Regions from separate parts of the Paraburkholderia atlantica genome, predicted to be linked through region 1. Evidence: riboswitches for the same ligand, from Rfam matches in the RefSeq annotation. Region 1 holds a riboswitch; the other holds the start of a gene.
The links. A riboswitch is a leader RNA that binds a small molecule or an ion and turns the genes downstream of it on or off. The one in region 1 is predicted to bind cobalamin.
Positions count from the first base shown of each region.

Region 2: linked by a shared signal. The riboswitch ahead of BC1002_RS03515 (TonB-dependent receptor domain-containing protein) and the one ahead of cobA (uroporphyrinogen-III C-methyltransferase) in region 1 are both predicted to bind cobalamin.

Region 1 is NC_014118.1:653,723-669,496, forward strand. It holds gene BC1002_RS19000 (CHASE2 domain-containing protein) at 1-50, shown strand, start outside; gene BC1002_RS19005 (DUF4136 domain-containing protein) at 93-707, shown strand; gene bluB (5,6-dimethylbenzimidazole synthase) at 746-1,405, opposite strand; gene BC1002_RS19015 (cobyrinic acid a,c-diamide synthase CobB) at 1,389-2,714, opposite strand; gene cobO (cob(I)yrinic acid a,c-diamide adenosyltransferase) at 2,718-3,320, opposite strand; gene BC1002_RS39550 (cobalamin biosynthesis protein) at 3,317-3,772, opposite strand; partial or broken gene cobA (uroporphyrinogen-III C-methyltransferase) at 3,815-4,540, opposite strand; cobalamin riboswitch at 4,785-5,045, opposite strand; cobalamin riboswitch at 5,126-5,403, shown strand; gene cobW (cobalamin biosynthesis protein CobW) at 5,607-6,698, shown strand; gene cobN (cobaltochelatase subunit CobN) at 6,712-10,530, shown strand; gene BC1002_RS19040 (magnesium chelatase ATPase subunit I) at 10,527-11,618, shown strand; gene BC1002_RS19045 (vWA domain-containing protein) at 11,675-12,289, shown strand; gene BC1002_RS19050 (flagellar brake protein) at 12,355-13,299, opposite strand; rRNA gene BC1002_RS19055 (16S ribosomal RNA) at 13,877-15,409, shown strand; tRNA gene BC1002_RS19060 (tRNA-Ile) at 15,489-15,565, shown strand; tRNA gene BC1002_RS19065 (tRNA-Ala) at 15,624-15,699, shown strand.
Region 2 is NC_014117.1:767,678-783,451, reverse strand. It holds gene BC1002_RS03520 (FecCD family ABC transporter permease) at 1-280, opposite strand, end outside; gene BC1002_RS03515 (TonB-dependent receptor domain-containing protein) at 320-2,251, opposite strand; cobalamin riboswitch at 2,341-2,605, opposite strand; gene BC1002_RS03510 (ATPase) at 2,826-3,185, shown strand; gene BC1002_RS03505 (cell division protein ZapA) at 3,182-3,496, shown strand; RNA gene ssrS (6S RNA) at 3,575-3,756, shown strand; gene BC1002_RS03500 (EVE domain-containing protein) at 3,898-4,356, shown strand; gene BC1002_RS03495 (SIMPL domain-containing protein) at 4,611-5,336, shown strand; gene lgt (prolipoprotein diacylglyceryl transferase) at 5,440-6,345, opposite strand; gene BC1002_RS03485 (LysR family transcriptional regulator) at 6,404-7,390, opposite strand; gene ilvD (dihydroxy-acid dehydratase) at 7,550-9,223, shown strand; gene BC1002_RS03475 (c-type cytochrome) at 9,370-9,708, shown strand; gene BC1002_RS03470 (DUF2486 family protein) at 9,733-10,527, opposite strand; gene BC1002_RS03465 (DNA polymerase III subunit chi) at 10,614-11,030, opposite strand; gene BC1002_RS03460 (leucyl aminopeptidase) at 11,083-12,594, opposite strand; gene lptF (LPS export ABC transporter permease LptF) at 12,732-13,829, shown strand; gene lptG (LPS export ABC transporter permease LptG) at 13,833-14,981, shown strand; gene BC1002_RS03445 (sirohydrochlorin chelatase) at 15,028-15,408, shown strand; gene cobA (uroporphyrinogen-III C-methyltransferase) at 15,466-15,774, opposite strand, start outside.

The DNA of each region.
Region 1 (15,774 bases):
CCGCGCTCGACGACGCGCCGCTAGATGAAACGAGCGCACCGCGCGCCTGATGCGCTTGCGATTTATTCGATGGACTAGAGAGAAAACAGAAAATGGCGAAGATCGCTCACCTCTGTGCCGCGCTGGCCGCGGCGAGCCTCACCGCTTGCGCGGGTCTCAGCGCCGACGTGCACACCGTCTCCGCTAGCGACGCCGACCACGCCGTTGCGCTGCAAGGCGAGCCGACCTATTCGCTCGCGCGCACGCAGTCACAGGACGATAGCGCCGACCATCCGCAAGTCGAAAAGCTGCTGCGCGACGAGTTGGCGAAACACGGCTTGGTCGATACGGCGGGCAAGCCCGCGCATTATTTGCTGTCGATCGCGTATAGCACGCGGCCGGCGTCGGTCGGCATCGGCGCTGAGAATTGCGCGCCCGCCGATTGCGGCGCGGGCAGCGACGGTCCAACCGCGCTGCTGTTCGGGCGCAAGTATCAGCATGCGCTGACGCTGCGCTTTTTCGACTACGCGAGTGGCACCGAGCGCTACAAGGTCAGCGCGATGTTCATGGATCGCGATGCGGACCCGTTGCATGCGTTGCCGCTGCTCGTGAAAACCGCGCTTGCGAAGCTGCCGTACGACGCGCCGGCTGACTGGCGCGTGAAGCTCAGTATCGACAAGGCGAGCGGTGCGCCGAACGTCGAGTCGATGAAGCCGCTGCAGCGCTAAACAACGCAGCTTCGAGTCGCTGGGGCCGTGCCTATCAGTTATTCCTGCGCTGGCTCACCGCGTGGCCAGCGGTTTTCGAACACGCAATCGGCCAGCGGCAGACGGCTCGCCCAGCGCTCCGTTTCGAGCATCGGCTCGCTGTAGAACGTATCGACGTGGCCGAGGCACAGAATCGCGACCGGTCGCGCGCCTTCCGGCATCGCCAGTAGTTGATGCACCGCGCCGACATCGAACAGCGACACCCAACCAAGCCCAAGTCCTTCCGCGCGTGCGGCGAGCCACATGTTCTGGATCGCGCACGCGACCGACGCGAGGTCCATCTCCGGCAGCGTGCGACGGCCGAACACGTGTCGCTCGCGCCCGTCCATCAACGCGATCACCAGTAGCTCCGCGCAGTCGCGCATGCCTTCGACCTTCAGCTTCATGAACTCGTCGCGGCGCTTGCCGAGCGCGTCGGCGGTGGCGAGCCGTTCGCGCTCGACGATGTCGCGCAAGCCCGTGCGCAGCGCCGCATCGGTAATGCGCACGATGCGCCACGGCTGCATGTAGCCGACGCTCGGCGCGTGATGCGCCGCGTCGAGCAGACGCCGCAGCACTGCCGGATCGACCGGATCGGGCACGAAGTGGCGCATGTCGCGGCGTTCGTAAATCGCGCGATAGACAGCGTCGCGCTCGGAGTCGTCAAAAGGCTTCGCCATGAAAGAGGGCGGCCGTGAAAGCCGGGTTGGAGGGCCAGTAAGTGTGCATATAGGTTGCCACAATCGGGCCTACGCGGAACACCGCTTCGCCGGGCGCGTCGCTGTGCGCGCGCGTGGCGAAGCGCTGCGGCGCGAGCGGTGTCGCGAGCTTCGAGTAATGGAACGTGTGGCCGGTCAGCGTGCCGTGGATGCCGTCGATCTGCTGCATGCCGAGCGACGTGAAGCGCGTTTGCATCGTCGCGTGACCGGGCAACAGGCCGAGCATCGGCGTGCTCGTGCCTTGCGTGTCGGTCAGGGTGTCGAACAGGTAGAGCATGCCGCCGCATTCGGCGACCACCGGTTTGTCCGCCTCGACGTGCGCGCGAATCGATGCGGCGCTGTTCACGTTGCTCGCGAGCACCGCCATATGCAGCTCGGGATAGCCGCCGGGCAGATAGAGCGCATGCGTGTCGGCGGGCAACGCTTCGTCGGCGAGCGGCGAGAAATAGCTGAGCCGCGCGCCGAGCGCTTCGAGCAGCGCGAGGTTGGCCGGATAGATGAACGAGAACGCGGCGTCGCGCGCGATCGCGATGTGCTTGCCTTCGAGCAGACGCGGCAGCACCTCGGGCGACGGTGCGCCGAAATCGACCGGCGGCGGCAGTTCGACGAGCGCAGTCGACGCCAGCGTATCGGCCGCGCGTTCGAGGCGCGCTTCGAGATCGTCGATTTCATCGGCCTGATGCAGGCCGAGGTGGCGGTCGGGGAGCGTGATCTCGTCGCTCGCGGCGATGTGGCCGCACCAGCGCAACTCGGCCGGTAGCGCTTCCTGCAGCATCTGCGCGTGCCGAGCCGAGCCGACACGATTCGCGAGCACGCCATGAAACGGCAGTTGCGATCTGAAGCGCGCCAGGCCGAACGCGAGCGCGCCGAAGGTCTGCGCCATCGCCTGCGCGGAAATCACCGCGAGCACCGGCACGCCGAACGTGGTCGCCAGGTCGGCGCTGCTCGGCGTGCCGTCGAACAGGCCCATCACGCCTTCGATCAGGATCAGGTCGGCTTCTTGCGCCGCCCGCGCGAGCAGGTTGCGGCACGCGTTTTCACCGACCATCCATAGATCGAGCGACAGCACCGGCGCGCCGCTCGCGCGCGCGAGGATCATCGGGTCGAGAAAATCCGGTCCGGTCTTGAACACGCGCACGCGACGTCCGAGCCGCCGGTGATACCGCGCGAGAGCGGCAGTGATCGTGGTCTTGCCTTGTCCCGAAGCGGGCGCGCTGATGAACAGCGCGGGGCACGCTGCGGGGCGAGTCCGCCTGGGGGACGCGGACATCGCTCAGAACTCCACGCCGCGCTGCGCCTTCACACCTTGTTCGCGATACGGATGCTTGATCGCGCGCATTTCGGTGACGAGGTCGGCGGCTTCGATCAGCGCGTCGGGCGCATGGCGTCCGGTCACGACGACATGCAGCATCGGCGCACGCGCTTTGATCACGGCGAGCACTTCGTCGAGCGGCAGGTACTCGTACTTCAGCACGGTGTTCAGCTCGTCGAGGATCACCATCTGGTAGTCGCCGCTTTCGATCATCCGCCGCGCTTCGTTCCAGCCCTTGCGCGCGGTCGCCATGTCGGCCTCGCGATTCTGCGTGTTCCACGTATAGCCGTCGCCCATCGTGACGAAATCGCATTGCGCGATCGCGCCGAGGAAATCGCGCTCCGACGTATGCAGCGCGCCCTTGATGAACTGCACGACGCCGAGCCGCATGCCGTGGCCGAGCACCCGCACGGCCATGCCGAATGCGGCCGTGCTCTTGCCCTTGCCGGTGCCGGTGTTGACGATCAGCAGCCCTTTTTCGACGGTCGCGCTGGCCTGCTTCTTTTCGTGGCCTTCGCGGCGGCGTTCGGTCATGCGTTGATGCGATTCGGGATCGGTTTTCATCGTGGGTCCTGGTCTTGAGGGGCGTGATGGACGGGCGGTACGTCGCCGGGTGCGGTGTCGTTCGCCACCGCGATCGCGACTGTGATGCCGGCGAGCACCGTCTTGCGTATGATCAGACGCGCGTTTTGCGCGATAGTCGCGGAGTTCGCTGCCGCTGCCGCCAGCAACGCGCACGGCTCGCACACACCGTCGATACCGAGATGCGCGCGCGCGGCCGCCGACGGCGACGCGACCGGTGCGGCGGCGATCTGCTCGCGGCTGAACAATTGCAGCGGCAGTTGATGGCGCGAACAGAATTCGAGCAGACCTGCTTCGTTGGCTTTGGTGTCGATCGTCGCGATGGTGCCGATCTGCTCGAAGGCATTCGAGCCGAGTGCTGCGCGCACGGCGGCTTCGATGTCAGCGGCATTGCTGTGCAAGCGGCAACCAATGCCGACGCTCAGCGTTTTGATCGCGCTCGCGGCTTGTTCGTGATCAACCCGGCCGTCGCGCGTGGCCGCTTCACGCGCAAGCGCGAGCGAAGCCACGCCGCCGATCACGACGATCGCCGGCGAGCCGAGCCCCGCGCGCACGACCGCCTCGGCAAACTCGCGAAGCGGCGCGAGCACGTGACGCTGGTCGTGTCGCGTCGCCGATTCGATCGCCGCGCAGGGCGTATCGGCGGACATCCCAGCCGCGAGCAACGCGCCGACGATTTCGCCGAGCCGCCGCATGCCCATATAGATCACGAGCGTCATGCGCGTCGCGGCGAGCGCGGCCCAGTCCGGCTCGCCGCTGCCGGCGCCGTGGCCGGTGACGAACACGACACCCTGTGCGTAATCGCGATGCGTGACCGCGATGCCGAGCGTCGCGGGTGCAGCGATGCCGGCCGTGATGCCGTTGATCACGTCGACGTCGATGCCCGCCGCCTGCAGCGCCTGCAACTCTTCGCCGCCGCGGCCGAACACGAACGGATCGCCGCCCTTGAGCCGCGCCACGCTGCGCCCCGCGTGCAGATGCCCGAGCATTTGCGCGACGATATCGGCTTGCGGCGTCGACGGATGGCCGCCGCGCTTGCCCACGTACACGACTTGCGCGTTGGCGCGTGCGAACTGCAGTACGTCGGGATTGACCAGATCGTCGACCAGCACGACATCGGCCTGCGCGAGCGCACGGGTGGCCTTCAGCGTCATCAGTTCGACGTCGCCGGGACCGGCGCCGATCAGCCAGGCGCGCGTCATCGCGGCGTGCATGGCGCATGCCATGCGGAGATGGGAGGAGAGAAGCGGCGCGCGACGGTGCACGCGGCAGTGAATATAGAGGTCATGCGGTACAGCGAATCCGGGCGCGGCCACTCGTGCGGTTCGCGGCGGATTCTTCAGAGAGAACGCCACGACACGCGCGATGCCGCGCTGCTACGCCTTCACATCCGTTCCCCGCGGATTCCGGCGGCCGGCGGCGCAACCTGATGCACGGATGCATGCGGCGCCGCCTCCGCGTCTGGCCGGTATCCGGGCTGGCGGCCTCACGCGCTTCGCCTTCCCGTCCCGGTTTGCAGATTCGCGAGGACAGTGGCATCAAAAAACGCATGCGCGGCACGGCGGAATCGAAGCTGAATCGAATCGCGCGCCGCAGGTCGCTTACCGTTGCGGGGACAGCACAGGTTGAACGCACGAGGCGCTGCCTGTTTCCCGTTTAACTGCACACGCGAGCGCATGTGCGGGCACCAAACGCGCGCATACGATAGCACATGGCGCCTTGCCGGATAAGCGTCGGCGGCGCTTTCCGGCACCGTGCGTTCCTTGACTGCGCAAGGCCGCGGGCCTACACTCGCACGCACTTTGGGTGCTCGCGTGCGCGTTCCTGCGCATGCAGTTAAACGGGAAACAGGGAGCCATCTGCGCTAGAGCGGCTAACCTGTGCTGTCCCCGCAACGGTAAGCGAAAAGCGGTTCCGGCTTGATAGCCGGGCGCCGCGGTGCCGGCTTCGATGTCCTCGCGCAAGGTCGCGTCGACATATCACCACTGGACGAGAAACCACTCGTCCGGGAAGGGGAAGCGGCGCTTTCGCCAGCCCGGATACCGGCCCGAAGAAGCAGAACGACCGCCGCGGGGATGCGGCGGCGCGTTCATGACCTCAGTTCCGCTTTCTGAATTTCCGTTGTCGCGGCAATGCCGTCGTTCGTCCCCGTGTCTGGTGATCGCTGGTACTGTTGCGCGTGCTTCATTCGCTCCATTCGCCAGCCGATGCAGGCCGAAGCGCGGACTTTGCGGCAGACCGATGCAACGCAAAGGGATGGACCTCACGATGCAAACTCAATTGCGCAAGATTCCCGTCACGATCGTCACCGGCTTTCTCGGCAGTGGCAAAACTACGTTGCTGCGGCACATTCTTCAGCATGCGGGCGGCAAGCGCATCGCGGTGATCGTCAACGAGTTCGGCGAACTCGGCATCGACGGCGAAATCCTCAAGGGCTGCGGTATCGGTTGCGATGAAAACGGCGTCGAGACCGAAGGGCAATTGTATGAACTCGCGAACGGTTGCTTGTGCTGCACCGTGCAGGAAGAGTTTTTCCCGGTGATGGAGAAGCTCGCGGAACGGCGCGATGAACTCGATCACGTGCTGATCGAAACGTCGGGGCTCGCATTGCCGAAGCCGCTCGTGCAGGCGTTCAACTGGCCGCAGATCCGCAATGGCTTCACGGTCGACGCGGTGGTGACGGTGGTGGACGGCCCGGCCGCCGCAAGCGGCCAGTTCGCCGATAATCCGGTCGCCGTCGATGCGCAGCGCAAGGCCGATCCGAATCTCGATCACGAGTCACCGCTGCACGAGCTGTTCGAAGACCAGTTGTCGGCCGCCGATCTGGTGATTCTGAACAAAACCGATCTGATCGACGACGCGCGCCAGCACGAAGTGGAAGCCGCGATCCGCGCTGAGATTCCGCCGCAAGTGAAGATCGTGCGCGCGCAGCGGGGACAGCTCGACCTGCATACGCTGCTGGGGCTCGAGGCGGCGTCGGAACAGACGATCCATCTGCGTCACGACCACCACGGTTCCGCCGACGACCCCGATCATCACCACGACGAATTCGATTCGGTCGTCGTGCAGGCATCGGTGCCGTCGCGCGACGCGGCGCTCGCCGCGTTGCAGACGCTGGTCGAAAACCACGCGATTTACCGTGTCAAAGGCTTCGCGGCGCTGCAGGGCGCGGCGATGCGTCTCGTGATCCAGGGCGTGGGCCGGCGCTTCGACAGCTACTTCGACCGGCGCTGGCAGGCGGGCGAAAACGGCGACGGCGCGTTGAGCCGCTTCGTGCTGATCGGCGAAGACCTCGATCAACCCGCGCTGCAACAGGCGTTCGACGCGGCGCTCGGCGCGACGTCGAACGCGACGGCATAACGGACGCACCAGCATGCATCTGCTGCGCACGACGCCGGGCGGCTTCGTCGACGATACGCAGGGCGTGATCCGCATCGATCAGCAGCCCGCCGATATCATCGTGCTCAGTTCCGCCGACACCACGCTGTCGCTGCTCGCGAGCGTGGTGCCGCGTCTCGGCGATGGCTTCCCGAGCCTGCGGCTCGCGAACGTCACGTATCTGCGTCAGCCGGCCTCGGTCGATTTCTATCTCGACGACGTGTTGCAGCATGCGCGCGTGGTCGTCGTCGATCATCTAGGCGGCGAAGCGTATTGGCCGTACGGCATCGAGCAGGTCGTCGCGCTCGCGCAGCGCAAGCAGCAAACGCTGGCGATGTTTTCCGGCGACCTGCAGGAAGATCCGAACCTGCTCGCGCGCAGCACGGCGAGCGCCGAGTTGTGTCAGCAGTTGTGGCGCTATCTGCGCGAGGGCGGTCCGCAGAACGCAGAGGCGTTTTTGCGCTGCATCGCGTATCGCGCATTCGACTGGGGGAGCGAGCCCGAGCCGCCGCGCGCATTGCCGGCCGCGTCGCTGTATCACCCCGAGCGCGATACGCCCACCGTCGCCGATTGGCAGGCGCGTTGGCGCGAGGACGCACCGGTCGTCGCGATTCTGTTTTACAAGGCGCATCTGCAGGCCGCCAATACCGCGGTGTTCGATGCGCTGATCGATGCGCTCGAAGCGCAAGGGCTCAATCCGCTGCCGCTTGCGATCACGTCGTTGAAGGATGCGATGAGCCGCGATGTCGTGCAGTCGCTGTGCGCGCAACATGGCGTCGCGCTGGTGCTGAACACGACCGCGTTCGCCGCGTCCGCGATCGACGACCCCGAGCCGCTAGCGCTCGCCGGCGACGCGCCGGTGTTCCAGGTGATCCTGAGCGGCGGCAATCGCGAAGACTGGCTGAAGGACAACCACGGCCTCAATTCGCGCGACATTGCGATGCACGTCGCGCTGCCTGAAGTGGACGGCCGCATCATCACGCGCGCGATCAGCTTCAAGGGGCTCGCGTATCGCTGTGCGCATACGCAGGTCGACGTGGTCCGCTATCAGCCGGACCTCGAACGGGTGCGCTTTCTCGCCGAGCTGAGCCGCCGCTGGTGCCGTCTGCGTTCGCTCGATAACGCCGACAAGAAAGTCGCGTTGATTCTCGCGAACTATCCGATGAGCGAAGGGCGCATCGGCAATGGCGTGGGGCTCGATACGCCGGCGTCGGTGGTCGGCATTCTGTCGATGCTGCGCGATGAAGGCTATCGTGTCGGCGAATTGCCCGACGACGGCGACGCGCTGTTGAACAGGCTGACCGAAGGCGTGACCAACGATCCCGTGGTGCGCGATCTGCGTCCGGCCCTGCAAAGCCTTGCACTCGACGACTACCTCGCGCATTTCGACGCGTTGCCGGCGAGCGTGCGCGACGCGTTGAACGCGCGCTGGGGCAAGCCCGCGCAGGACCCGACGCTGCGGCGCGGTCGCTTCATGATCGCGGGCTGGCGCTGCGGGCAGGTGTTCGTCGGCATTCAGCCTTCGCGTTCCCGCGAGCAAGGCGACTACGCGAGCTATCACGATGCGGAGCTCGTACCGCCACATGCCTACCTCGCGTTCTACTTCTGGCTGCGCCATCAGTTCGGCATCGACGCGGTCGTGCACGTCGGCAAGCACGGCAACCTGGAATGGCTGCCGGGCAAAAGCGTCGCATTGAGCGACGCGTGCTGGCCCGATCTGATTCTCGGACCGATGCCGCATCTGTATCCGTTCATCGTCAACGATCCGGGCGAGGGCAGCCAGGCGAAGCGGCGCGCGCAGGCGGTGATCATCGATCATCTGATGCCGCCGCTGACGCGCGCTGAAAACTATGGGCCGCTGCAAGACCTCGAACGCCAGGTCGACGAATACTACGAAGCCTTGATGGTCGATGCGCGTCGCGCGAAGCTCTTGCGTCGCACGATTCTGACGACGATCGTCGAGCATCGGCTGCACGAAGAGCTGAGTCTCGCGGCGCCGAACGGACAGCACGATGAAGACGCGCTGCTCACGCGCGTCGATGCGTGGCTGTGCGAGCTGAAGGAAGCGCAGATTCGCGATGGCCTGCATACGTTCGGGCAGTCGCCGCGCGGCGTGCAGCGGCGCGATACGTTGCTCGCGCTCGGGCGCTTTCCGATCGGCGATGGACAGGGCGGCAACGCAGGACTCGTCGACGCGCTGGCGCGCGATCTGCGCATCGATCATCTGTTCGATCCGTTGAGCGTGGATTGGGCCGCCGCATGGGACGGCCCACGCCCCGAGGTATTGCAGCGGGTCAGTGACGCACCGTGGCGACATTGCGGCGATACGCGCGAGCGCCTGGAGTTGCTCGCGGGCGAACTGTTGCGCGGCGTCTGCGGTGTCGATCGCGATGACGCGGATCGTTCGCAGGCCGTTGCCGTAGCCGACGAAAATCTGCCGCAAGCGGCACAGGTGATCGCACGCCTGCGCGACGCCGTGCTGCCGCGCCTCGACGCTTGCGGCCCGCATGAAATGACGCAGCTCAAGCGCGGCCTCGAAGGACGTTTCGTGCCGCCGGGTCCAAGCGGTTCGCCGTCGCGCGGCCGGCCCGACGTATTGCCCACCGGCCGCAACTTCTATTCGGTCGACACGCGCGCGGTGCCGACGCAAGCCGCCTGGGCACTCGGCCTGAAATCGGCGCAGCAACTGATCGAGCGGCATCTGCAGGAGCATGGCGATTATCCGCGCGCGATCGGCCTGTCGGTCTGGGGCACCGCGACGATGCGCACCGGCGGCGACGATATCGCGCAGGCGCTCGCGCTGCTCGGCGTGCGGCCGAAGTGGGCGCCGGGCAGTCATCGCGTGACGGACTTCGAGATCATGCCGATCGAAGCGTTCGACCGGCCGCGTATCGACGTTACGTTGCGCGTATCCGGCTTCTTTCGCGACGCGTTCGCGAACGTGATGCATCTGTTCGATGCTGCCGTGCAAGCGGTCGCCGAACTCGATGAGCCCGCGGAGCTGAATCCGATTCGCGCGCGCGTGCTGCGCGAACGCGATGCGCTGATCGCGCGCGGCATGGACCCGGTCGAGGCGCGCAAGCGCGCCGGCTGGCGCGTATTCAGTGCGCGACCCGGCGCGTACGGCGCGGGTCTGCAGCAGATGATCGATTCGCGCCAATGGCAGAGCGACGCCGACCTGGCGAACGCGTATCAGGCGTGGGGCGGATATGCGTATGCGCAAAAGAGCGCCGGCGAGGAAGCGCATCACGCGTTTGGCGCCCGCCTCGCAGCGATGGACGTGGTGCTGCAGAACCAGGACAACCGCGAGCACGACGTGCTCGATTCGAACGACTACTACCAGTTTCAGGGCGGCATGGTCGCGGCGGTACGGCATCTGGCCGGTCAGCAGCCGCGCGTCTATCACGCCGATCACAGCAATCCTGCCGCGCCGCGCGTGCGCACGTTGCAGGAGGAGATCGCGCGCGTGATCCGCTCGCGCGTGGTCAATCCGAAATGGCTCGATGGCGTGAAGCGCCACGGCTACAAGGGCGCGGCCGAGATCGCCGCGACCGTCGACTATCTGTATGGCTACGACGCGACCGCGCGCGTGATCGCGGATCATCAATACGCGCTCGTCGCCGATGCTTATCTGAACGACGCCGACACCCGCGCGTTCATGCAAAGGCACAATTCCCATGCGCTGCATTCGATCTGCGAGCGTTTGCTCGAAGCGATGCAGCGGGGGCTGTGGCAGCAGCCGGGCGACTATCGCGCGCAGGTGGAAGCGCATCTGCTTGCAAGCGAACAGCAAATCGAAGGAAGACAAACATGAATGGAGCGATGCGAGGAACGGACGGCGTAGGCAGCGCGGGCTCTGCGTCGGGCACGGCGTCGCGGCCGGTTTTTCCGTTTGCGGCGCTGATCGGCCAAGCCTCGTTGCAGCAGGCGCTGGTGCTCGCGGCGATCGATCCGGGTCTGGGCGGCGTACTGATCAGCGGACCGCGCGGCACCGCGAAGTCGACCGCCGCGCGCGCGCTCGCCGAGCTGCTGCCGGAAGGGCAGCTCGTGAATCTGCCGCTTGGCGCGAGCGAGGATCGTCTGATCGGCACGCTCGATATCGAAACCGTGTTGCGCGACGGCTCTTTGCGCTTCTCGCCGGGGCTGCTCGCGAAGGCGCATCGCGGCGTGCTGTACGTCGATGAAGTCAATCTGCTGCCCGACGCGCTCGTCGATGCGTTGCTCGATGCGGCGGCGAGCGGCGTGAATACTGTCGAACGCGATGGCGTGTCGCATAGTCATGACGCGAGCTTCGTGCTGATCGGCACGATGAATCCCGAAGAGGGCGAGTTGCGGCCCCAGCTGATCGACCGCTTCGGTCTGATGGTGGAGTTGCAGAACGCGTTCGAGCCGCAGGTGCGGCAGGCGATCGTCAAAGCGCGGTTCGCGTTCGATCTCGATCCCGCCGGGTTTCGTGCCGCCTACGCGGAGCAGCAGGCTTCCTACGTGCAGCGAATTCGCTCGGCGCGTGCGGCGCTGCCGCTGCTGTCGTTCGATGACGCCGTCCATGCGCGCGTGAGCACGCTATGCATCGACGCGGCCGTCGACGGCCTGCGCGCCGATCTCGTGATGCTGCGCGCGGCGCGCGCACTGGCCGCGTTCGAACGGGCGGATGCGGTGACGGTCGGACATGTGGAGCGCGTCGCCGATGCGGTGCTGCTTCATCGGCGGCGTCAACATGGTTCACCGCGTGCGAATCAGAGTCATCCGGAAAGCGAGGCGCGGTCGCAAGGCGTCGATCGGGGTGCGTCTGGCGATACGGCGAGATCTTCCGCCGACTCCGACTGGGGCTACCTGCCGGCCGAGCCGACCGCGACTGTGCCCGTCAAACGCGTCATTCCGCTCGACGTAAAAAAACGCTGAGCCATCGGAAGGGCGCCGCCGCTGACTCGCGCAGCGGTTTTCGATGGCGGCAAGGCGTGAGCGCGGGCTCGCGCGATGTGTCGCGCGGCGAACCGGGCCGGCGCATTGCCTGGCCACCGACGCTCGCGGCGATGCGAGAGCGCACGCTGCGTCGCGAGCATCTGCGCTTCGCACGCGAAACGCCGCGCGCCGGTGTGCTGCATTGTTTCGTGCTCGATTGCTCAGGGTCGATGCTGGCGGGCCAACGCCTCGCGCTCGCGAAGGGTCTACTGACTGCCTTGTTCGACCGTGCGAGTGGGATGCGCGCCGAGGCCGCGCTGATCTGCTTCGGCGGTGGGGGCGCGGACGTCCGCTTCGGCCCCGCCGTGCCGCGCTGGTGGAACGAGCGATGGCTTGCGCCCGTGGGCGGAGGCGGCGGCTCGCCGCTCGCGTCGGGCGTGCGTAGCGCCGCGCACTTGCTGGCGCGCAGTGCACGACGGCGGCCGGCCCAGCAGCGCTGGCTCTGGATTCTGACCGACGGCCGCACGCGCGACGAACCCGCGCGGCCGGCCGCCGCCGATGAAGTCGTGTTCGTCGATTTCGAGCGTGGGGCGATACCGCTCGGCCGTTGCAAGGTGCTGGCCGAGGCGTGGGGAGCGCGGCGGTTGACACCGGAAGAGTTGATCGGCTGATCGACGCGTGCCCAGCGAGGTCGGCCAACTGCGTCGGCACGAGCGTTGGTTGCTGGCCGTAGCGCTTATTTCAGTCCGTTGGACCAGTGCTGCACATCCTCCTGACGATCGAACACGAACACCTTCATCGCCATCTGGTGAGCGGAATCGAGTTGATCCAGTTCGAGCCCATGCATGGACGGCTCGCCAGGCGTCTTGCCCTTCTGAACATTGCGGATCACTGCCGTCGTCTCGATCTGCGAATCGTACTCGGCCGACTTCAGCCGGAACGCGATGCGTAGGCGCTCGCCGACCTCGCCCAACGTCCATGACGCACACAATGACATGCCGAGTGCGCTGATGCCTTTGGCGAGTCCGAGGCCTTCGTACGTGTCGCCGGTCCCACCGATGCCGAACCGCACGGGCAAATGCGCGTGGACGCGGATCGATTTGCGCTCGCGTAGCCGGCGGACCAAGCCAGGTCTCGACAACACCACATAGTCGAACGGCACGCGGCAGACTGCTTCTACCGTGCAGACGAAACGGAACACGGCTTGACTCGCGATCGCGACGAGTTCGACGTTATCGCCGGGCGTGAGCGGCAGCGGCTGGCCGTGCTGCATCGGAGGCGTGACGAACAGCGCATGATTTGGCGCGAAACCGATGATGCGGCATGGGTGCATCGGCGCGCCGCTGCCGAGTTGCGAACGCATGCCGATCAATGCGCCGATCTCGAGGTGCATGTCCTTCAGCGTCAACTCGCCGGTGTGATCAGGCAGAGCCTCGGGCGCCGGCGGTTGTTGGGCGCCGAGGTCGTGCAGGTCGCCGCGGTGCGGGTGGAAGTGTTGAAACAGAAAGGCGCGTTCGTCGGCGGTCGCGAGCGTCGTCGCGCTTGCGAAGAGCAGCGTGCCGTCGGCATCGACGATCGGCCATGGGAGCGGTGTGCCTACCGGCACCGAATCAGGCTCAAGAACCGGCGATGCAGCGGCGCGCTGGGTTTCCTCGACGGGTGCGTCGACGGGATTGTCCATAGTCGGCAGCTAATTTAAGTGGCGGGATGATCTGATTGACGGCGAGCAAGGGTAAAACTTTAATTTGGGGAGCGGCGGTCGGTTCGAGCTGTGCTCGGACTATTTTGTTTTGTCGGTATCTGGATCTCGGTGAATTGAATCTGAAGGCTAACTATTTTTGCTTCTTTTTGGGGCTGACGTGAGTTGACTCTTTTGGGGGTTCTCGGTGATTAGATGGAGACGAGAGCCTTTTGCTCACAAAAGAAATTCGCAGAAGGGGCTTGACGCGTTGTCGATCGCTCTCCATAATCTCGTTTCTCTGCTGCAGACGCAGCGACGCAAACGAAGCAGTGCCGGGTGGTGGTGGTTCAGGCGCAGCGGGTTTCGCGGATCGATCTTTAAAAACTAACAGCCGATAAGTGTGGGCGCTTGATGCGGAATGCGGCGGCGGATTCTTCGGAGTCTGCTGCAAGGCAAAAGTATCAGAAGCCTCACACAGTATTAGAGGAAGGTTTATCTGTCGAAAGACGGATCAATCATCGTCAGTACGTTGAGTGAGCGACCGGTTCGTAACTGAACCGAAAACAGTAACAGGTTTGAACTGAAGAGTTTGATCCTGGCTCAGATTGAACGCTGGCGGCATGCCTTACACATGCAAGTCGAACGGCAGCACGGACTTCGGTCTGGTGGCGAGTGGCGAACGGGTGAGTAATACATCGGAACGTGTCCTGGAGTGGGGGATAGCCCGGCGAAAGCCGGATTAATACCGCATACGCTCTGTGGAGGAAAGCGGGGGATCTTTCGGGACCTCGCGCTCAAGGGGCGGCCGATGGCAGATTAGGTAGTTGGTGGGGTAAAGGCCTACCAAGCCGACGATCTGTAGCTGGTCTGAGAGGACGACCAGCCACACTGGGACTGAGACACGGCCCAGACTCCTACGGGAGGCAGCAGTGGGGAATTTTGGACAATGGGCGCAAGCCTGATCCAGCAATGCCGCGTGTGTGAAGAAGGCCTTCGGGTTGTAAAGCACTTTTGTCCGGAAAGAAAACCTCTGGGTTAATACCCCGGGGGGATGACGGTACCGGAAGAATAAGCACCGGCTAACTACGTGCCAGCAGCCGCGGTAATACGTAGGGTGCGAGCGTTAATCGGAATTACTGGGCGTAAAGCGTGCGCAGGCGGTGCTGTAAGACCGATGTGAAATCCCCGGGCTTAACCTGGGAACTGCATTGGTGACTGCAGCGCTGGAGTATGGCAGAGGGGGGTGGAATTCCACGTGTAGCAGTGAAATGCGTAGAGATGTGGAGGAACACCGATGGCGAAGGCAGCCCCCTGGGCCAATACTGACGCTCATGCACGAAAGCGTGGGGAGCAAACAGGATTAGATACCCTGGTAGTCCACGCCCTAAACGATGTCAACTGGTTGTCGGGCCTTCATTGGCTTGGTAACGTAGCTAACGCGTGAAGTTGACCGCCTGGGGAGTACGGTCGCAAGATTAAAACTCAAAGGAATTGACGGGGACCCGCACAAGCGGTGGATGATGTGGATTAATTCGATGCAACGCGAAAAACCTTACCTACCCTTGACATGGATGGAATCCTGGTGAGAGCTGGGAGTGCCCGAAAGGGAGCCATCACACAGGTGCTGCATGGCTGTCGTCAGCTCGTGTCGTGAGATGTTGGGTTAAGTCCCGCAACGAGCGCAACCCTTGTCCCTAGTTGCTACGCAAGAGCACTCCAGGGAGACTGCCGGTGACAAACCGGAGGAAGGTGGGGATGACGTCAAGTCCTCATGGCCCTTATGGGTAGGGCTTCACACGTCATACAATGGTCGGAACAGAGGGTTGCCAAGCCGCGAGGTGGAGCCAATCCCAGAAAACCGATCGTAGTCCGGATCGCACTCTGCAACTCGAGTGCGTGAAGCTGGAATCGCTAGTAATCGCGGATCAGCATGCCGCGGTGAATACGTTCCCGGGTCTTGTACACACCGCCCGTCACACCATGGGAGTGGGTTTTACCAGAAGTGGCTAGTCTAACCGCAAGGAGGACGGTCACCACGGTAGGATTCATGACTGGGGTGAAGTCGTAACAAGGTAGCCGTATCGGAAGGTGCGGCTGGATCACCTCCTTTCCAGAGCTATGCATTCCTTGCACTCAAGTGCTCACGCTTATCGGCTGTAGTTTGGTAGAAGCAACGCAGACAGACTCAGGGGTCTGTAGCTCAGTCGGTTAGAGCACCGTCTTGATAAGGCGGGGGTCGATGGTTCGAATCCATCCAGACCCACCACTGTCTTGTCTGGTGAGCTGGTCGGGTGAAACCTCTGGAGTGTGTGTTGTGTGAGACTGGGGGATTAGCTCAGCTGGGAGAGCACCTGCTTTGCAAGCAGGGGGTCGTCGGTTCGATCCCGTCATCCTCCACCAATCCTCAATGCGCAGGGTTCTGCATGAAGGCAGAGCGTTGCGCATTGGCGATTGAGCCAGTCAGAGCGGTACACG
Region 2 (15,774 bases), on a different replicon from region 1:
ATGCGCCGCACGCGAAGCCCGCGAGCGCGCGCGGCAAACGCAACGTGCGCACGATTTCGCCGGCGAGATCGTCGGTGCCCGTGGCGCCGAACGTGTGCGTTGGCACGAGCGCCGCAAGCACACGCGACGGCGGGAGCGGCACGCTGCCGAGCACCAGCGACGCGCCGAGCAGCGCGACGGCCGCGAGCGTGAGCCCGAGCCAGATCGCGGCCGCGCGTTTCGCGTTCATCGGGCGCGGCGTTGCCAGCGCGGCGGATAGAGAACCGGACGCGCGACTCATCCGCGTGCGCTCACGCATGCGGCCAACCCGGCGCGCGCGTCACTGCTGCTGCCAGCCGAGCGTGACATAGGCACCGCGTCGCGGCGAGTTATACGAGTAGGCCGTTTCATAGTCCTTGTTCAACAGATTGTCGATTTGCGCGCTGACGTACCACGCCTTCGTGATGTTGTAGCGCGCGGACAGATTCACGATGCCATAGCCGCCGAGGTTGCCGGTGCTGTCGGTACGCGGACCGCTGACGATCCACTCGCCGCCAACCCGCCATCCACCGATGCTGCGGTTCACCGCGAACGACCCGAAGCGTCGGGCGCGCCGTACGAGGTCGGTACCGCTGTCGAGATCGACCGGGTTCTGCACCGTGAACGTCGCGCGTACGTCGGTCTTGCCGACATGACCGCTCCACGATCCTTCGAGTCCCTGCACCTTCGCATGGCCGACGTTCTCCGCGAGATAGATGCCGGGGATCGTCTGCACGTAGTTGATCAGATTCGTATAGCGCGTCTGGAATGCGTTCAGACGCATCACGCCGAGCGCATCGGTCGCGTACTGCAAAGCGGCTTCGACCGAGTGACTGCGCTCGGGCTGGATCGACGGGTTGCCGCTGATCGGATAGTACAGATCGTCGAAGCTCGGCGCGCGGAACGCATCCGAATAGCTTGCGGTTACCTTCCAGTGCGACGTGATGTCGAAACCGTAGCCGAGATAGTAACTGTTCGCTCCGCCGAAATCGGAGTACTGGTCGCGGCGTACGTTGGCCTGAATCTGATTGCGCCCGAAGCGCGCGCTGTAACCCCCGAAGACCGAATCGACATGACGGTCGGGCGCGGCGAAGGTGTCGGAGTCGAGAGTCTGGTCGAGATGCTCGTAGCCGAATTGCAGCTTCTGGTTCGCGGCGAGCGCGAAATCGTTCTGCCACGTGTACTGGCGATTGTCGGTATCGAAGCGGTCGTCGTAGATGCCATTGGTGTTCGATACGCTGCGGTCGTCGCCCTCGGCGAGCGTGAAGTGGGTGGTCCACCAGTCGGTCAGCTTGCCGTTCGCGAACACCGACATCTGACGCACCTTGCTATAGAGGTTGTTCAGATCGGTCGGCACGCCGTACGCATTGTCGTAGCTGTTGTTGTTGTTCGACTGGAAGTAGCTGACGCCCGCATCCCACTTGTCGGTGAACTTGTGGCGCAGCGACGCGCTGATGCTCTCGTTCAGATTGCCGTTCGCGTTCGGATTCGCGGCCGGCGCCTCGAGCGGATTGAGCGACGAAAAGCCGTCGTCCTTCGTGCGCGCGAGCGAGATGTTGAAGGTCGTGCGGCCCTCCTGATCGAGCGCGCCGTTCACGCCGGCCGTTTGCGTCTGCGTGTGATAGCTGCCGTAACCGACCGAGAAATTGAAACGCGGCGGATGAGCGCCGCCGTCTTTCGTGAACACCTGCACGACGCCGCCGATCGCACCCGAGCCGTACAACGCCGAAACGTTGCCGTTCACTACTTCGACGTGATCGACCTGGTCGAGCGGAATCTGTGCGAGCTGAGCGGAGCCGAGACTGACCGAATCGACGCGCACGCCGTCGATCAGCAGCAGCGATTGCGTCGACGAAGCACCGCGCAGAAAGAGGCTCGTAGTCGAACCGGGGCCACCCGTGCGCGAGATCTGCGCGCCCGGCGCGAGTCGCAACAGGCCGGGCAGATCGGTCGCGGTCGTGTCGGCGATGTCCTGCTGATCGAACTGCGTGGTCTGCGGGATCGCGTCGCGCAACGCTTGCGCTCCGCGTTGTGCGGTCACGACGATCGGCGACAGCACGTTGCCCGACGCATCGGCGGAAGGGGGATTGGCCGCATCGGCAACGTTTGCGGCGTTCGCGCTGCTGGCATCCGTAGCGGACGATGAAGACACAGACTCGGCGCTTTGCGCATGCACGACGAGCGGCAGACTCGCGAACGCGAGCAGCGTCGCGCGGGCGATGGGGGACAGCATGGGATGACATTCCTGTGGATAGCGTGCGCGGCCTGCTTCCCCGCGGGCCGACGCGTCACGAGGCGTCCCCTTGTTTAACGTTTTCGCGGGGACGTCCCTCTTTTCTGGCCGGTATCCGGGCTACGACACATCGATCCCGCCTTCCCACGCGTGACGCGCAGTGGCACACTCGCAGGTTGAACTTCCAACCTTGCAATTAGGACCGACCTGCATGAGCACATCACATGCGGTCGTTTACCGTTGCGGGGGCAGCGCAGGTTCGCGCATCCGGTTTTGGCACCGCGCGCGCCCTGCTTCCCGTTTAACTGCGCGCGCCGAAAAGCGCGCGCGGGCACCAGAGTGCGGGAAGTGTAGGAGCGACCTCGCGGGGCGTCAAGAAAGGTCCCCCGGAGCGCAAGCCGTTCTGTTGAATGCAGGTTATTGTCCGACGGATTGCCGGCCTCTTATCTTATGGTCGACGACACGACTCGCAACGAACCTGCACGAAGCGATGCTGTTACGTCTCGAAACGAGACAATTGTCGGAACCTGTAATATTCCGCGCTAAAATGCGATGTCTTTAGAGGACGCAGCACATGCTCACCGAACTCGAATCACTCTCCCAGAACATCGGCAAGCTGATTGCGATCAGCCAGCGCCACAACGAAGCGCGGATCGCGCTCGAAGAGCAGCTCGCGCAAACGCGTGCCGAAGTACAAGCCACGCACACCGAACTCGCACAATTGCGTGCCGAGCGCGACGCACTGCAAGCTGAACGCGACGCGCTGTCCGCCAAGATCGACGACGCTCAGGTGCGCCTGAATGCGATTCTCGAAAAATTGCCGCGCGCACGCGCGAGCAGCGAACCGGATAACCAGCTCGATCTGCTCGAGTCCGCCCAGCCCGAACACGAGGAAGCGGAAAGCGACGTGAGCCGACACGGAGAAAGCGCATGACCACCAAGCAGATCGAAGTATCGATTCTCGAAGTACCCTACCGTCTCGCCTGTTCGCCGGAAACGGAAGGCGCGCTGCTCGAGGCGGTCGCGCGCGTCGACGCCGAGATGAAGAAAATTCGCAGCGGCAGCAACGTGCGCGGCACCGATCGCATCGCGGTGATGGCCGCGCTGTCGCTGGCATCGGAACTGCTTAAGCTGCAAAGCAGTGTGCGACACGGAGAAGCATTTCCTGCTGAAGAAATCCGGCGTACAATGCAGCAAATGAACGAACAACTAGGTACTGTGATTGAGCAGTACAGCATGCAGTAAGCAGTAGTTGACTCAATAGCGGGCCGGTTTTGAACCGGTCAGTTGTTCAACGGTTTGTGTTGTAGCTTCATCGGTTTAGCTTCCCTGCCTGGTTCGCCAAGGTCATATATTCCTTGAACCAATGCCATGTGCACGGTTGCGGAAATTTGTAGCACGGGTGTGCGCGTCACTCTGTCTGATGTACCCGAAGTGTTGCTAACTGCGACCAATTCTGAACCCTCGGTTCAGGATGCCGGCCTAGCGGCTAAGGCGGGGACCTTATCTGGAACGGCATCGGACTTCGGTTCGATGCCGTTTTTCTTTGGTCGTCGTTTTTTCGTTTGAGTGCCTGTTTCAGGGGCTTTTCCGCACGCGCCCGCTATTGTCGCGCCTCGTTCAATCTCATACGCTCACTCCGATTCATGCGCTACTGGCTGATGAAGTCCGAACCGGACGAAGCAAGCATCGACGACCTCGCCAACGCACCGCATCGCACGTTGCCGTGGACCGGCGTGCGCAACTATCAGGCGCGCAACTTCATGCGCGACGTGATGCAGGTCGGCGACGGCGTGCTCTTCTACCATTCGAGCTGTCCGGAGCCTGGCATCGCGGGTATCGCGGAAGTCTCGTCGACCGCGTATCCGGACCCGACGCAGTTCGATAAAAAGAGTCCGTACTACGACGCGAAATCGTCGCCGGAAACGCCGCGCTGGATGCTCGTCGACGTCGTGTTCAAGAAGAAAATCCCGCTGATTTCGCTTGCCGCACTACGCGAGCATGCCGAATTGCAGAACATGCGCGTGCTCGCCAAAGGCAACCGTCTATCGATCACGCCGGTGACCGACGCCGAATGGCGCTTCATCACTAAACAGCTGGTTTAACGGCAAATGCGCGACGCGGGCACTGTCGTGATCGCGTCCAGGTCGTCGTTTCCGATGCGGCGGCGAAGCGCTAATTGGGGAACCAAGCGTCGGTAAAACCCGCCTAATCGGACGACGAAAGCGCGAGCTCGGACCAACCGCTAGACGGCACCCGATCCATTCGCCCGCGCAACCGTCAAACCGCGCGCCACATTGCGTCATCACGCGGCGCTCGCGTCGAACGTGCACAACCTGCTCAAACAAGGATTCCAGCCATGACGACAAAACCCGCACGGGCCCTTGCACTCGCGCTCGCCTTTGGCGCGCCTGTGGCGCTCGCGCTGAACTCGGCGCCCACTCGCGCGCAGACCATGATGCCGCAGCCTTCGGGAGTGCTGTCTCTGAATGCGCAGGCGAGCGCCGAAGTCCCGCAGGACGAAGTCGAAATCACGCTGTTTTACGAGCAGGAAGCGAGCGAGCCGTCGGCCTTGACATCGACGCTGAACCAACGCGCCGACGCGGCATTGCAGAAAGCGCGCGGCGTCGCCGGCGTGACCGCGCGCTCGGGCGCGTTCTCGATCTTCCCGTCGACGGACCGCGACGGACGCATCTCGGCGTGGCGCGGCCGCACGGAAGTCGTGCTCGAATCGCGCGACTTCGCCGCGGCCTCGAAGCTCGCCGGACAGATGGCATCGATCATGCAGGTGGGCAACGTGCGTTTCTCGCTGTCGCCGGAAGCGCAGCGCGCCGCCGAACAGCGGCTCAGCGGCGAGGCGATCAAATCGTTTCGCGAGCAGGCCGCGGCTTCTTCGCAGGCGTTCGGCTTTAGCGGCTATTCGATCCGCGAGGTCAACGTGAATCACAGTGGCGTGATGCCGCGTCCGATGATGATGATGAGCGCACGCGCGATGGGCGCCGACGCGAAGAACGCGCCGATGCCGCTCGAAGGCGGTACGTCGACGGTGACGGTCAACGTGTCGGGGTCGGTGCAGATGAAGTGACGCGCACGCGCGTACGCCAGCGCATCAAAGAGAAACGCCACGGCATCCATCGATGCCGTGGCGTTTTTTCATGCAGCGTTCGCTACGCCAGCCGGGGCACAGGTCAGTTCGCGCCGACCGCCTGCGCCGGCTCGCGACGCCCACGGCGATACGCCCACACCATCAGGCCGATGCCCGCGAGAATCATCGGCAGCGACAGCCATTGACCCATCGACAGCCCCATCGCGAGCAGGCCGAGGAAATCGTCCGGCTCGCGCGCGAATTCGACTGTGAAGCGCGCGAGGCCATAGCCGATCAGGAACATCGCGGAAATCGCGCCGAGTGGCTTCGGCTTGCGCGAGAAGAAGATCAGCACGAAAAACAGCGCCACGCCTTCGAGCGCGATCTCGTACAGCTCCGACGGATGCCGCGGAAGCATGTGATATTGCGCAAACACTTCGTTCAGATGCCATTGCGCGGCCAGTTGCGGATGCGCGGCGAGCCAGGTGGCGTCGTCGGGCGCGGCGCCGGGGAACAGCATCGCCCACGGCGCGGCCGGATCGGTGACCCGGCCCCACAGTTCGCCGTTGATGAAGTTGCCAAGCCGGCCTGCCGCGAGGCCCGTGGGCACCATCGGTGCGACGAAGTCGGTGACCTGCAGCCACGACCGCTTGCGCTGATACGCGAACAGCATCATCGCGATCGTGACGCCGAGAAAGCCGCCGTGAAACGACATGCCGCCTTCCCACACCTTGAAGATGTCGAGCGGATGCGCGAAATAGAAGCTGGCCTTGTAGAACAGCACATAGCCGAGCCGGCCGCCGAGGATCGTACCCAGCACGCCGAAGAACAGCATGTCGTCGATGTCCTTCGCGGTCCAGCCTTGCGCGGCGACGTACGGCAGCCGCAGCCGCAGCCGGGCGACGACGATCGCCGCGACGAACGCGACGAGGTACATCAAGCCATACCAGCGTACGGCGAGCGGCCCCAGATGGATGGCGACAGGGTCGAAATTCGGGTGAATGAGCATCGTGTAGTTATGGGCAGTTCAGGTTCGAAAGCAGTTTTACGGGAATAAAAAGCGGGATCTAGACACGCGACGCCACGCTCGCCGCATGCGCGCGCACGATATCGATGAAGCCCGCCAGCACCGGGCTGACCTCGTCGGTGCGCCAGACGAGGCCCGTTTCGATTGCGGGCACCGACTCGGACAGGGGCCGATACACGACGCCCGTGCGCCGCAGGTTACGCAACGATTGCGGCACCAGTGCGACGCCCATGCCGGCCGACACGAGACTCACGATGGTCTGCATCTGGATCGCCTCCTGGCCGATCCGCGGCGCGAGGCCGGCGACGCCGTAGCAATCCATAATGATGTCATAAAAGCCTGGCGCGAGACGTCTTGGGAAGACCACGAGCGGCGCGTCGCCGAGATCGCGCAGGCTGACGGGCGTATCGAGCCATTCGGCGGCGGGGTCTTCATTTGGCCTGCCCTTGCCGTTTTTGTTCATGCCGCCTTGCAAGCGTTGCGCCATCTCCGTCGACATCGCGATCACCAGCGGCTCGCGTGCGATCGGCAGCCATGACAGCTGCGCCGCATGCCGCGACGGCAGCGGTGCGATGACCAGGCCCGCGTCGATACGCCCAGCCATCAGTTCCTCGACCTGCACGTCGCTGGTCGCCTCCGTCAGCTCGAGCCGCACGCGCGGATGCCGCGCGCCGAAATCGCGCAGCAGGAGCGGCAGCAGGCCGTAATCCGCGGTCGACACGAATGCGAGCGACAGCACGCCCGCCTCGCCGCGCGCGAGGCTCTGCGCGAGCGGCCTCAACCCTTCCGCGGCCGCGAGCAGCCGCTGCACCTCAGGCAGCAGATCGGTGCCGACCGCGGTCAGCTCGACCGAACGCTTGGTGCGCGCGAACAGCTCGACGCCGAGCGTCTCTTCCAGCGCGCGAATCGCCTGCGACAGCGGCGGCTGCGTCATCGACAGACGCGCGGCTGCGCGCCCGAAGTGCTTTTCCTCGGCGACGGTGACGAAATAGCGCAACTGGCGCAGATCGGGAATCGTCGGCAGCATGATTAATATATTTTACGACCTAAATAGCCGGGAATAATACATGCGACGCGCGTCATGCAAAACCGCCTGTTTGCACGGTCTGGCGGAACTACACTGAACGGATGCGCGCGCGGACGCCGCCGCGCGCATTGATCAGAACAGCAAGACTTGGAGCTCCCCATGGCCTACAACCGTCGTTCTAAGAACATCACGCAAGGCATCGCGCGTTCCCCGAATCGCTCGATGTACTACGCGCTCGGCTATCAGAAGGAGGATTTCGACAAACCGATGATCGGCGTCGCCAATGGCCACTCGACGATCACGCCGTGCAACGCCGGCCTGCAGCGGCTCGCCGACGCGGCCGTCACCGCGATCAGGCGCGCCGACGCGAATCCGCAGACCTTCGGCACGCCGACGATCTCGGATGGCATGTCGATGGGCACCGAGGGCATGAAGTACTCGCTGGTATCGCGCGAGGTGATCGCCGACTGCATCGAGACCTGCGTGCAGGGGCAATGGATGGACGGCGTGGTCGTGATCGGCGGCTGCGACAAGAACATGCCGGGCGGCATGATCGGCCTCGCGCGCATGAATGTGCCGGGCATCTACGTGTATGGCGGCACGATCCGCCCGGGAAACTGGAAAGGCACCGATCTGACGATCGTGTCGTCGTTCGAGGCGGTCGGCGAATTCACGGCGGGCCGCATGTCGCAGGAGGATTTCGAGGGCATCGAGAAGAACGCATGTCCGTCGACCGGTTCGTGCGGCGGCATGTACACGGCCAATACGATGAGTTCGTCGTTCGAGGCGCTCGGCATGTCGCTACTGTATTCGTCGACGATGGCCAATCCCGATCAGGAGAAAGTCGACTCGGCCGCCGAATCGGCGCGCGTACTCGTCGAAGCGGTCAAAATGGATCTGAAGCCGCGCGACATCATCACGAAGAAGTCGATCGAAAACGCGGTTGCCTTGATCATGGCAACCGGCGGCTCGACCAACGCGGTGTTGCACTATCTGGCGATCGCGCACGCGGCCGAGGTCGAATGGACGATCGAGGACTTCGAGCGCATGCGCAAGAAAGTGCCGGTGATCTGCAACCTGAAACCGTCGGGCCAGTACGTCGCCACCGATCTGCACAAGGCGGGCGGCATTCCGCAGGTGCTGAAGATCCTGCTCGACGCCGGGCTGCTGCACGGCGATTGCATGACGATCACCGGTAGAACGATCGCCGAGGAGTTGAAGGACGTACCCAGCAAACCGCGCGGCGATCAGCAGGTGATCTTCCCGATCGATAAGGCACTGTACGCGGAAGGCCACCTCGCGATCCTGAAGGGCAATCTCGCCGAAGACGGCGCGGTCGCCAAGATCACCGGGCTGAAAAACCCGGTCATCACGGGCCCCGCGCGCGTATTCGACGACGAGCAGAGCGCGCTCGAAGCGATCCTCGCCGACAAGATCGTCGCCGGCGATGTCGTGGTGCTGCGCTATCTGGGCCCGAAGGGCGGCCCCGGCATGCCGGAGATGCTCGCACCGACCTCGGCGATCATCGGCAAGGGGCTCGGTGAATCGGTCGGGCTCATCACCGACGGCCGCTTCTCGGGCGGCACGTGGGGCATGGTGGTCGGGCACGTCGCGCCGGAGGCGTTCGTCGGCGGCACGATCGCGTTCGTGCAGGAAGGCGATTCGATCACGATCGACGCACACCAACTGCTGCTGCAGCTGAACATCGACGACGCCGAGTTGCAACGCCGGCGCGCCGCATGGCAGGCGCCGAAACCGCGCTACACACGCGGCGTGATGGCGAAGTATTTCGCGCTCGCGCTGCCGGCGAATCGGGGGGCGGTCACAGGTTAATTACTACAGCCGGCGCGCTCCGCTCCGCCGGACGAACCCGCCGGCACGCTACGCAAAAACGCAAGGGGCGCACGAAAATCCGTGCGCCCCTTTGCTCTTATAATGCGTGCACCACGAGCCGGGCATCTGCACTGGCGGAGACCATAATGAAATCGATGTCGTACGCAGCCGTAGCAGCTTCTGTTGCGCTCGCCGCCGCATTGAGCGCCACGAGTCCCGCAGTCCGTGCAGAAGCAGCCGGCCTCGCGCTCGCCCAGCAAAAGAACTGCATGAGCTGCCACTCGGTCACCCGCCCGTTCATGGGGCCGGCATTGCACGACGTTGCCATCCGGTATGCGGGACGCGACGACGCCGCGACCTATCTGAAGCACAAGATCCTCGATGGCAGCACCGGCGCATGGGGAACCGTGCCGATGCCCGCGAACACGCAGCTGACGCCGGATCAGGCAGCCACGCTGGCGGCCTGGGTACTGACACTCAAATAACGGACCTCTCGTGTCGCCGTGGCGTCAACGCGAGCGCCGCGCGATTTCTTCTTCCACCGCTTCACGTACCCAATCGGTCATCTCGGCTTCGAGCGTCTGCGCGACCTCGCGCGTGATCTGACTCACGAGCAGACTCGTGTGCTGCTGCACTGCATCGCGGCAGCGCGCCTCGATGATGCCGCGCCCTTCGCCTGTCAGAAAACTCTGGAAGCGTCCGTGCAAACGTGCGGCGAGTGCGTCGGCGTCGAGTGGGAGCTGAGCGGGAGCGGCTTCGTGCGCGCCCTCATGATCGAGATCCGGCGGTACGGTCGCGCCGGCTTCGAGCGGTATGAAGGGCTCGGTGCGATCGAACACGCCGGGCGACACCTCGGCCACGTCCTCATGCAGGCCTTCATGCGGGCCTTCATGCAGTTCCCCGTGCCCATGTCGCGCATGAATGCCGTGATGCGGCCGCGCCTGCTTTTTCGCGTGAGTGTGATCGGCCACGTGCGGCCGGTGAAGTTCAGTCTGCGCCGGCTCGGGCGCGAGAACCGGCTCCGGCGAACTCGGTTGCTCGGGTGTGGGCACTGGCTGCGGCGCGAGCACGGGCTCGGGCGCAAGCGTCGGTTCGGCCGGATGCGCGGCCGGCGGCGCGAACGCGGGCTCGGTGCGCAATCCCGGCTCGCGCGACGCCGGTTGCGCGGCGGCTGCGGCTGCGGGTTTGGCGCCCTGGGGCACAGGTGCGGCGGCATCGGCCGACGCCTCGCGCGTCTCGCGCGCGTGGCCCGGCACGAGGACCTCGCTCAGGACCGGAATCGAATTGTCGTGGGGATCGGACACGTGCGCTCTCCGTGTTTTGAGTCGAAGCCAGGGCTGGCGGTCCGCATGCCGCGCTCCTCGCGGCCATGACGCGAGAGCGGAACGAACTAGCCGCCCTGCTTGTAGTTGTTCAAAGCATAGCCGCGATCGCGATAGAAGCGATAGCGCTCGCGGCCCGCAGCGAGTTCCTCGTGTGCGTTACCGACCACTTCGAGCAACCTTTCGAAGCGCGCGAACTGCGCCGGTACCGTTGCGCCCAGATTGAGCAGCACCTGATGATGCGGCACGTCGTCGAGATTCGTGGCCAGCACGACGGGCGTATCGGCGGCAAGCGGCGTGCCCGCCATGCAGTGCGGTATGAAGTCGAGCGGCGAGAAGGTCCACAGCATTTCGTCGAACGCGCGCAGGCGCGCGGGCTCGGCCAGCACGACGAGCGGCTGGCCCGCCAGGTATGCCTTGCGCGCGAGGCGGCACGCGTACAGCAGCGAATCGCCGACGTTCGAGTGAAAGTCGATTCTCGTCATCGGCCGCCCCGCCCCGCTTGCCGCGCGCCGTGTGCGCGCTTACCGCACTGAGTCATTGGCCGGCGCGGTCGATCAGGAACTGCGCGAGCAGCGGCACCGGACGGCCCGTCGCGCCCTTCGCCGCGCCGCTCTTCCACGCGGTGCCCGCGATGTCCAGATGCGCCCACGGGTACGAATCGGTGAAGCGCGACAGGAAGCACGCGGCCGTCACGCTGCCCGCCGGACGTCCGCCGATGTTCGCGACGTCCGCGAAATTCGACTTCAGCTGATCCTGGTACTCGTCGTCGAGCGGCAGGCGCCAGGCCGGGTCGGCCGCTTCACGCGACGCGTCGAGCAGTTCGCCCGCGAGCGCGTCGTCCTTCGAGAACAGGCCGCTGTTGTGATGGCCGAGCGCGATGATGCAGGCGCCCGTCAGCGTTGCGATGTCGATCACCGCGGCCGGCTTGAAGCGCTCGGCGTAGGTCAAAGCGTCGCACAGAATCAGGCGGCCCTCGGCGTCGGTGTTCAGCACCTCGATCGTGAGGCCCTTCATGCTGGTGACGATGTCGCCCGGCTTGGTGGCCGTGCCCGACGGCATGTTCTCGACGGCCGGGATGATGCCGACCACGTTGATCTTCAGACCCATCTCGGCGACCGCGCGCAGCGTGCCGAGCACCGAGCCCGCGCCGCACATGTCGTACTTCATCTCGTCCATGCCCTCGCCCGGCTTCAGCGAGATGCCGCCCGTGTCGAACGTGACGCCCTTGCCGACCAGCACGATCGGCGCGGCCTTCGCGGCGCCGCCCTGGTACTGCAGCACGATGAACTGCGCCGGCTCGACCGCGCCTGCGGTGACCGACAGGAACGAGCCCATTTTCAGCGCTTCGCACTGCTTCTCGCCGAGCACCTCGACCTTCAGCTTCCAGTCTTTCGCGAGCTTCTTCGCGGTGTTCGCAATGTAGGTCGGCGTGCAGACGTTGCTCGGCAGATTGCCGAGGTCGCGCGTCAGGTCCATGCCGTTCGCGAGCGCGGCGCCCTGCTTGGCAGCGAGCTTGGTGGCCTTCTCGTCGCCGGTGTTGACGCTGAACACGATGCGCTTCAACGCGCGCGGCGTGTTGTCGGCCTTGCTCTTCATCTGCGTGAAGCGGTAGGTCAGCTCGCGCAGCGCGAGGATCGCGGCGCGCACGCACCAGTCGGCCGTGCGTTCGAGCACCGGCAGTTGCGCCAACGTGAACGTGACCTGCACGATCTTCGTGCCGAGCAGCGCGCGCCATGCCGCGCGGACCGCCTCGCCGTAGGCTTTCTGACTGAAAGCATCCTGTTTGCCGAGGCCGACGAGCAGTACGCGCGACGCGCCGATGCCCGACACTTCGTGCAGGAACAGCGTGGTACCCGCCTTGCCGTCCATGTCACCCGCCTTGATGATGCGCGTGAGCAGGCCCTTGGTGGCCGCGTCGATCTCCAGCGCGGCGCCCGACAGCGTTTGCGACTCGAACACACCGATCACGATGCAATCGGATTTCCCGGTCAGGAAACCGTTCGTCGAGCCTTTGGTCCAATCACAGGCTTTTATGCTAAAGTCCATCGCGCTTGTCCTCGGATAAAATCTGGGCTTAGGATGAAAGCCGCAATTATCCGCTATTTTTCCCGCGGCGGCTGCACCGGAGGCGTGACGGGAACGAACCCCCGCGTCGCCGTGAGCGCCCCCTCTCGTCATCAATAATGATCTTCGAACGCTCCCTCCAGCGCGAGCTCGCGTACACGGCTGGCGCCGTGTTCATGGTTCTCCTCACGCTCGTGCTGACGACGATGATGATCCGCATCGTCGGCTTCGCGGCCTCGGGTGAGATCGATCCGCGCGACGTACTGGTCCTGATCGGCCTCACCGTGATCGGCTATCTGGCCATCATGCTCGTCGCGACGCTATTCGTGTCGATCCTGTTCGTGCTCACGCGCTGGTACAAAGACTCCGAGATGGTCGTGTGGCTATCTTCGGGCGTCAGTCTCACGCAATTCATCAAGCCGATCGGTATCTTCGCCACGCCGATCATCATCCTGATCATGTTCTTCGTGTTCGTCGGCTGGCCATGGTCGAATCAACAGAGCAAGCTGATCCGCGCGCGCTTCCAGCAGCGCGACGAAGTCTCGCTGCTGGCTCCTGGGCAGTTCCGCGAATCGCCGAGCACGCACCGCGTGTTCTTCATCGAGAAGATGTCGCCCGACCAGGGGCACGTGGAAAACGTGTTCGTGACGAGCACCGAGGGTGGCAAGGTCAACGTCGTGGTGTCGAAGAACGGCCACGTCGAGACGCACAAGAACGGCGACCGCTTCGTCGTGCTTGAAAACGGCCGCCGCTACGACGGCGAGCCCGGCCACCCTGATTTCCGCATCATGGAGTTCGAGCGCTACGGCGTGAAGATCCAGAGCCAGCCGGTCGTCAATACGCCGACCACCACCGGCTTGCCGACGATGACGCTGCTGCGCAATCCGACCAACGAGAACCTCGCCGAATTCGCGTGGCGCGCCGGTCTGCCGTTGATCGCAATCAACCTGATGCTGCTCGCAATTCCGCTCGCGCACCAGAACCCGCGGCGCAGCCGCACGATCAACCTCGTGATGGCCGTGTTGATCTACCTCACCTATTCGAATCTGCTGAACGTCGTGCAGGCATGGATCGAGCAGGGCAAGATGTCGTTCGGCATCGGGCTCGTGATCCTGCACGTGATCGTGCTCGGCATCGTCGCGTTCATCTTCTGGATGCGGGTGCGCAATCGGCCGCTGTTCACGCGCGCCATGTTCAGCCGTTCGCAGGGAGCCTGACCGATGCGCATTTATGAAAGGTATTTCGCGCGTCAGATCTATCTCACGTTCGTCTTCATCCTGTTTGCATTCTCAGGTCTGTTCTTCTTTTTCGACCTGATCAACGAACTGAACTCGGTCGGCCACGGTAATTACAAGTTTCAGTACGCGGTGCTGCGCGTCGCGCTGCAAACACCGTCGCGCTTCTACGAAATCATTCCGGTCGCGGCGCTGATCAGCGCGATCTACGTGTTTGCGCAGATGGCGGCGAACTCCGAATACACGATCTTCCGAGTGTCCGGTCTCGCCACCAACCGGGCGCTGCGCTCGCTGCTGAAGATCGGCGTTCCGCTCGTGATCGTCACCTATCTGATCGGCGAAGTGGTCGGCCCGTACACGGATCAGCTGTCGGAGCGTGTGCGGCTCGAGGCGCTCGGCTCGTCGGTGTCGAGCAACTTCCAGTCGGGCGTGTGGGTCAAGGACACACTGACTGAGCGCGCCGACGGCGAGCAGGTCACGCGCTTCGTCAACGTCGGCGAACTGAGACCCGACGCGACGATCAGCAACGTGCGCATCTACGAGTTCGATTCGAAGTTCCGTCTGTCGAACATCCGCATCGCGCAGAGCGGCCGTTATCAACCGCCCGGTCACTGGCTGCTGACCGGCGTGACCGACACGCAACTGCTCGACGTGGCCCGTGCTCCCGGCACGCCGGCCGATGCGCTCAATCCGGTGTATCGCGCGAACCAGGTCACGCTGCCCGAGTATTCGCTGCGCTCGGAGCTGACCCCGCAGATTCTGTCGGTGCTGCTGGTGTCACCGGACCGGATGTCGATGTTCAATCTGTTCCGCTATATCCAGCATCTGACCGAAAACCATCAGGACACGCAGCGCTATGAAATCGCGCTGTGGAAAAAGGTACTGTATCCGTTCGCGGTGTTCGTGATGCTGGTGCTGTCGCTGCCGTTCGCGTATCTGCATACGCGCGCGGGCGTGGTCGGCGTGAAGGTGTTCGGCGGCATCATGCTCGGCATGAGCTTCCAACTGTTCAACACGCTGTTCTCGCACATCGGCACGCTCAATACGTGGCCTGCGCCATTGACCGCAGCGACGCCGGGGCTCATCTACCTGGTGCTCGGGCTCGTCGGGTTGAAGTGGGTCGACCGGCACTAACTCACAACGCCAAAGGGCGTTGAGGGCATCGTCAGGAGCTGACGCGATGGCTATCCACGGACTGATACTGTTTGGCCACGGCGCGCGTGATGCGCGCTGGCGCGAGCCGTTCGAGCGGCTCGCCGACAAGCTGCGCGCCGCGCGCGCGGCGACGGGCGAAGCTCAGGCGGTAACGCTCGCCTTTCTGGAACTGATGGAACCGGACCTTCCGACTGCCGTCGCGCAACTCGTCACGCAAGGCTGCGATGCGATCACCGTGGTGCCGGTGTTCTTCGGCCAAGGCGGACATGTCCGCCAGGATTTGCCCGCGCTCGTCGATCAATGCCGCGCCGCGCATCCCGGTGTCGAGATTCGCTGCGCGGTGGCGGTCGGTGAGGATGATTCGGTGCTGGATGCGCTCGCGCAGTACTGCTTGCGGCAACTCTGATTTTTTCGTTCTGCTTGTTCAGATTCGCCGCTGTCAGGCCGGCCCTGGCGGGGACATTCAGGCCGCGGCGACCAGCAGCCCGTTCGCCGAGCGCTTCACCTCGGTCTGCCGCGCCGCGAACGCCTCGCCAATCATCAACAGGCTCGGCTGCGACGCATCGACCCAGCACTGCGCAACGCCCGCCGCCAGATCTTCCAGCGTCAGCGTCAGCATGCGTTCGCGCGGCGTGCTGCACGCCTCGACGATCGCCACGGGCGTGGTCGCGGGCTTGCCGGCATCGATAAGCTGCTGCGCGATCTCGATGCCGCTGTCGCGGCCCATGTAGAACACCAGCGAATCGGCGTTGACCTGCTCGCGGATCTCGTC